DNA from 2 places in the Antricoccus suffuscus genome. Region 1 is predicted to be linked to the other one. Evidence: riboswitches for the same ligand, from Rfam matches in the RefSeq annotation. Region 1 holds a riboswitch; the other holds the start of a gene.
The links. Region 1 has a riboswitch for ZMP and ZTP ahead of serA (phosphoglycerate dehydrogenase). Riboswitches for the same ligand answer to the same signal wherever they lie in the genome.
Positions count from the first base shown of each region.

Region 1 (3,378 bases):
CATCTTCGGGAATGAGCGAGGCCGAGATCGCCCGATTGCGCGGCCACATCCTGGAGTTGGCGAGACGCGGTACGACGCTGCTGCTGGTCGAGCACAACCTGCCGCTAGTGCGAGCCGTCTGCGATCGAGTTACGGTGCTCAACCTCGGCGAGCAGCTGACCTCGGGTCCGACCGCCGACGTGTTGACCAGGCCCGAGGTCGTCGAGGCCTTTCTGGGTGTCGGCGCCGATGGGAGTGTGCCTAACGCCGTCCAAGAGCAACCCGGCGGCGGGCCTTGACGCGTGCCGCGATTCCGCCGGTCACGAGCGTGGCCGCAGCGATGTCGGTGTGAAGGGCCGGTCGCCTCTCTACGTTTCGAGCGCGCGCTCCATCACGTAGTCGTGGTGCAGTTCAGGGCCGACGTAGAACGTCTTCGGCCCGACGATCGCGAACCCCTGTTTCTGATAGAAGCGAAGTGCGCGGCCGTTTTCCTGGTTGACCCCGAGCCAGATGCCGCGGGCGCCGGCAGCGACCGCCTGCCGCATCGTCTCGTCGAGGAGCGGCCCGGCCAGTCCGCTGCCGTGCGAGTCTTGCAGGGTGTAGACCTTGCTTAGCTCGATGGTGGGCCGGATCGTGATCGCGCCCGCGACGTCTTCGTCGGTTGGGTCGCCCCCGACGAGCATCGTGTAACCGGCGGCGAGTCCGTCGCGTTCGGCCAGTACGACGATCCGGTCTGGGTCGGCCAAATAGTCGGTGAATCGCGCGGGCGTCAAGTGCGCTTGGATGAACTCGGCGATCGCATCCGGCGCGGCGCCGGGCGGGCAGGCGAGTGGAAACGTAGCGGCCGCGAGCTCGCCCAGTGCGTCGGCGTCGGCGGATTCTGCGAGTCGGATGGTCGTAGTCACTTGGCGATAATAGGCGCTACTTGCGGGTGGGCCGGACCGAGATCATGTCGACGGTCGCCTCCTCGGTGGCGTCGACGGCCAGTCGTACCGCCTTAGCGATCGATTCGGGCTTGAGGTAGAGCTCCGGCTGGTATTCGCCGCCGTTGTATTCGACGATGTCGTGCTGCATGTCGGTGTCGACTTTGCCCGGGTGTATCGAACTGACCCTTATGCCGTTCGGCCGTTCCTCCTCGCGTAACACGTCGCCGAATGCGCGCAGCGCCCACTTCGTCGCGCAGTAGATGCTGTTGTCGGGCAGCGTCATCAGGCCGAACCCGGAGTTGATGAGCACGACCTGCCCGTTGGTCGCCCTCAACTGTGGCAGCAAGAGCGTTGTCAGCTGGGCGACGGCAAACAGGTTGACCTCGAACTCATCGCGCCACTGCTGCCGGCTCATCTGGTCGATGGGTCCTCGGGTCGCGACGCCGGCGGAATGGACTAGTACGTCGAGGCCCGCGATCTGCTTCGCCGCGCGCTCGACGTCTTCGTCGTCCGACATGTCCGCCGTGAACGGTTCTGCCGATCGAAAAGTTGCCGCGAGTTCTTTGAGCCGTTGCTCGTCGCGACCACCCAGGAGCAGGTTGTGAGTGGCTTCCAGTTCACGTGCGATGGCCAAGCCAATGCCCCGTGACGCGCCGGTGATCAGGGCTGTTGGTAGTGAAGTCATGAACCCACTCTATGGAACCCGAACGCGACTCTGTTGGAATACGTGTGAGGAAGATGGCGTTGAGGGGGCTAATCAACCGGGACCTGACGGCGTAAACTTGGCACGGTCGATGGCCGTAACTGGCGTTTAGGGTGGGCAACCACCAGGGAGCGGCCGGCATTACTTTCGACTTCGGGACCGTACGCCTGGGCCTCGGGTTTGCCTTTGTATGACGCTGCGGAATTGACACCGCTGCGAAACACTGCCCGAGACCCGCAGGAGCGCGAGTGACGACGACAACCCACGTTTACCGACTGTCCCCCGAGATCCGTGACCAAGTACGCCGCGCCGGCGCCGGCGCAGAAGGATCGGCCGTGCCTAACGAACTTCAGATGAACGCCGCGCACATCCCGAGTGATGAGATTCGGGTGCTGCTGCTGGAGAACATCCACCCCGACGCAGTCACCGTGCTCGAAGGCGCGGGCTTCCAGGTCGAGACCACCTCGGGCTCGCTGTCCGAGGCCGAGCTGATCGAGCGGGTCAAAGGTGTCCACCTTCTGGGTATCCGTTCCAACACGAAGATCACCGAGAAGGTGCTCGACGCGGCCGACAGCCTGCTCGCAATCGGCGCGTTCTGCATCGGCACCAATCAAATCGACCTCGGCGCCGCGACCAGCCGCGGCGTGACCGTCTTCAACGCGCCGTACTCCAACACCCGCTCGGTAGTCGAGCTTGTGATTGGCGAGATCATCTCGCTGGCCCGCCGCCTCCCACGCAAGAACAAGAACATGCACGACGGTATCTGGGACAAGTCGGCGACCGGCAGCCACGAAGTGCGCGGCCGCAAGCTGGGAATCGTCGGCTACGGCAACATCGGGTCGCAGCTGTCCGTGGTCGCTGAAGCCCTCGGGTTCGCGGTGTCCTTCTACGACACCGCCGACAAGCTCGCGCTCGGCAACGCCAGGAAGGTCGACACCCTCGATCAGTTGCTGGCCGAAAACGACGTGATCACCCTGCACGTCGACGGCCGTCCAGGCAATGCCGGGCTGTTCGGGGCGGCGGAGTTCGCGAAGATGAAGGACCGTGCGTTATTCCTCAACCTCTCGCGCGGCATGGTCGTGGACCATCACGCCCTGCGCGAGCATGTCCTTAGCGGGCACATCGCCGGCGCGGCCGTGGACGTGTTTCCGGAGGAGCCGAAGAACCGTGGCGACGAGTTCGTCTCCGACCTGCGCGGCCTGGACAACGTCATCCTGACCCCGCACGTGGGCGGGTCGACCGAAGAGGCGCAGATCCACATCGGCAACTTCGTGGCGGGCAAGTTCAAGGCATTCGTCGAAGACGGCAGCACCTCGCTCGCGGTCAACATGCCGACGCTCGACCTTCCCGAGCGCGAAGGTAGTCGGCGGATCGTGCACACGCACCAAAACACCCCCGGCGTACTGGCCGCGATCAACCAGGTGCTGGCCGATCACGGCGCCAATATCGAGGGGCAGTTCCTGGGCACCCGCGGCGACGTCGGTTACGTGATCACCGATATCGGCTGCGAAATCGAGCCGGCCGTCATCAAGGAGCTCGCCGCGATGTCGCAGACGATCCGGCTGCGTGTCCTTTCGTAGCTCCTCTTTCTTCATAAGGTCATACGCCCTGGTCGCTACTAGCGACCGGGGCGTATGACGTTATTCGTGTGTGCCGTCTTGCGAGGGTTGACACCGTGAGTTATAGTTGAAACATCAACTAAAGGAGAACCTCATGCCTGCGATCACCGTTCCTGACATCACCGTCGTACCTCGCATTCCTGCCGTTGAC
Region 1 covers NZ_PVUE01000001.1:463,666-467,043, forward strand. Annotated here, with positions in the region: gene CLV47_RS02225 (ABC transporter ATP-binding protein) at 1-278, shown strand, start outside; gene CLV47_RS02230 (GNAT family N-acetyltransferase) at 348-884, opposite strand; gene CLV47_RS02235 (SDR family oxidoreductase) at 901-1,590, opposite strand; ZMP/ZTP riboswitch at 1,696-1,788, shown strand; gene serA (phosphoglycerate dehydrogenase) at 1,857-3,188, shown strand; gene CLV47_RS02245 (pirin family protein) at 3,322-3,378, shown strand, end outside.

Region 2 (3,378 bases), on a different contig from region 1:
GAACTGGCGCGGAGACACCTGGCTCACCGCGCGGCAGATCCTGCTCGCCGAATACGCGCCCGCCTGCGCACTCAGCCTCAGCACCGCCAGCAACCGGATCAACCACGCCCTCGCCGCGCACACCAACCACCCCGACGCCGTCACCGCGCTACTGCACCCCGCGAGCGGGATGACTGAACAGAAACTCCGCATCCTGATCCGCGAAACCGAAGCACTGCACCATCAACAATGCGCCGAACTCGACGCGATCGTGCTGCCACACGCCGCAGGAGAGAACACCACGCAATGGCGCACCCGGATACGCGCAGCCCTCCTCGCGGTCCTCGGCACACCGATCGCCAAGAAGATCCGTAAAGCGCGGCAGTCGCAGCGGTACGTCGCGATCAGCCCCGACGGCGACATCGCGCACCTGCTCGGTGAACTACCCCTCGCCCAAGCACAAGCGTTCAGCACGGCCCTGGATGACCTCGCCGGCGACGCGGCACCCGGGGACACCCGTAGTCACCAGCAGCGCCGCGCCGACGCGCTCCTGACCTGCGTGCTCGGGCCGGCCGCGTTCACCCGCGACCACTGTGGCGACCCGGGCACGGCCTGCTTCGACGCGGACGGGCAGTACACGCTCACCGACCCCGCCGAGACCGAACAAGTCACCGAAATGTGGGACCTGATCCGGCAACTATCCGCGTGCATCGACTTCACCCTGCCCCGCACGCCACGGGTGACCGTCGACGTCACCATCCCCGCGAGCATTCTGGCCGGTGCCGACCTCGCCGGCCGCGCCACGACGCAGGCCGGCCCGGCATGCCCGGCCTGCGGCAGCCACCAACCCGACGCCACCACTACCAGGCATGGCGCCACCACCGATGGCACCGATACCGCCGATCTCCGCGCGCATGCGGTGATCAACGGACTCGGCCCCATCGACCCCGACCTCGCCCGCACGCTCGCCACAGACGCACGGTGGCGACGGATCGTCAACGACCCGATCAGCGGGATCGTCTACGACGTCGGCACCACTCGCTACCGGCCACCAGCAGCAATGCGCCGCCGCGTGATCGCGCGAGACGGCGTCTGCCGCTTCCCCGGCTGCACCCGTAAAGCGGTCTACTGCCACCTCGACCACGTCACCGCATACCCCCACGGACCCACCGCCGATGCCAACCTCGCCGCACTCTGCGAATTCCACCACCGCATCAAACACCAGACCGGATGGACACCGACCCTCCGCCACGACGGGCGTATCGACTGGATCAGCCCCACCGGCCGCAAATACACCACCTACCCCATCAACCGACAAGCACCACCCCGCAAACGCGCGAAATAACGAGCACCGGCCAATGGCCCCACTTAGTGGAACTTTCGGGACGCTGGCGCACCAAACTTTCCGGTCGGGCGGCTACCCACCCGAGTCTGTCGACGGAACCAATTGACGACGTACTATCTACGGACACGACTGGCGCGGGTAGGTGAACTACCGGGGAGTGCAATTTCGTGAAGCGTCGACCGCCTGGGTGCTTCTCACTGACACAAGTGAGAGGTACGACGTGAGCGCGACATTGATGGACGGCACCGCACTGGCCGCGAAACTGCTCGACGAGACGACGTCCCGGGCGCAGCAATTTCTCGCCGACGCCGGCCGTAAGCCCTGCCTGGCAACGGTTCTCGTCGGCGACGACCCCGCGTCGCGGACCTACGTGAAGATGAAGATGAACCGCAGCGCGAAGGCCGGGATCGAGTCGGTGCGCAACGAGCTGCCAGACACGACCACGACGCGAGAGCTGGTCGACCACATCGAGGCGCTGTCGGCCGGCCCTGCGATCGACGGCATCCTGTTGCAGCATCCGGTGCCCGCACAGATCGACGAACGCGCGGCGTTCGAAGCCATCGCGCCACACAAGGACGTCGACGGTGTCACGATGCACTCGTTCGCGAGCATGGCCTTCGGTGATACGGGCTTTCAGTCGTGTACGCCGGGCGGCATCATGCGGCTGATCGACGCGTACGACGTCGACCTGACCGGCGCGCGGGCGGTCGTGATCGGCCGCAGCCCGATTCTGGGCAAGCCGATGGGGATGCTGTTGCTCGGACGGGACGCGACGGTCACCTACTGCCACTCCAAGACCCGCGATCTGCCCGAGATCGTCGCCGGGGCCGACGTCGTGGTCGCAGCGGTGGGCAAACCGGAGTTCGTGAAGGGCGCGTGGATCAAGCCGGGCGCCGTCGTCATCGATGCCGGTTACAACCCTGGCAACGTGGGCGATGTCGAGTACGCCGGTGCGGCCGAGGCCGCTCGCCTCATCACGCCGGTGCCCGGCGGGGTCGGGCCGATGACGATCGGCGTACTACTGGCGCAAACCGTGGACGCGGCTTATCGACGCGCCGCGAGATCCTGAATTAGGCTGGGCATCATGCCAACCTCCCCCGCCACGCCGTACGAAGACCTGCTGCGGCTGGTCCTCGACGGCGGCACGCCCAAGTCCGATCGCACCGGCACCGGCACGCGTTCGGTGTTCGGTCACCAGATGCGATTCGACCTGTCGCAAGGTTTTCCGCTGATCACGACCAAAAAGGTGCACTTCAAGTCGATTGCGATGGAGTTGCTGTGGTTCTTGCGCGGCGACAGCAACGTGCGCTGGCTGCAGGACCGGGGCGTGACGATCTGGGACGAGTGGGCGGCCGAGGACGGCGAACTCGGGCCGGTGTACGGCGTGCAGTGGCGTGCGTGGCCCACCCCGGACGGCGGGCACATCGACCAGATCACCGGCCTGCTGGAGACTTTGCGCACCAATCCCGACTCGCGGCGAATGATCGTCTCGGCCTGGAACGTCGGCGAGATCGCGCAGATGGCGCTGCCGCCCTGCCATGCGTTCTTCCAGTTCTACGTCGCAGATGGCAAACTCTCCTGCCAGCTCTATCAACGCAGTGCCGACCTGTTCCTCGGCGTGCCGTTCAACATCGCCAGCTACGCGCTCCTGGTGCACATGATCGCGCAGCAGGTCGACCTTGAGGTCGGCGACTTCGTGTGGACCGGCGGTGACTGCCACATCTACGACAACCACGTCGAGCAGGTCACCGAACAGCTTTCGCGGGCGCCGTACCGCTACCCGACGCTCAAGCTGCGCAAGGCCGCCTCGCTGTTCGACTACGAGTACGACGACATCGAGATCGTCGGCTACGAGCACCATCCGGCGATCAAAGCGCCGGTCGCGGTCTAGATGGTCGTCGGCCTGATCTGGGCGCAGGCCCGGGACCGGGTGATCGGACGCGACGGCACCATGCCGTGGCACCTGCCCGAAGACCTCGCACACTTCAAGGCCACCACCAGCGGCACGACGGTGGTGATGGGCCGGCGTACCTGGGAATCGTTCCCGCCGAAGT
Region 2 covers NZ_PVUE01000002.1:274,530-277,907, reverse strand. Annotated here, with positions in the region: gene CLV47_RS04140 (HNH endonuclease signature motif containing protein) at 1-1,324, shown strand, start outside; ZMP/ZTP riboswitch at 1,440-1,520, shown strand; gene CLV47_RS04135 (bifunctional 5,10-methylenetetrahydrofolate dehydrogenase/5,10-methenyltetrahydrofolate cyclohydrolase) at 1,545-2,393, shown strand; gene CLV47_RS04130 (thymidylate synthase) at 2,409-3,215, shown strand; gene CLV47_RS04125 (dihydrofolate reductase) at 3,216-3,378, shown strand, end outside.
Region 2: another riboswitch for ZMP and ZTP. It lies ahead of CLV47_RS04135 (bifunctional 5,10-methylenetetrahydrofolate dehydrogenase/5,10-methenyltetrahydrofolate cyclohydrolase); the one in region 1 lies ahead of serA (phosphoglycerate dehydrogenase).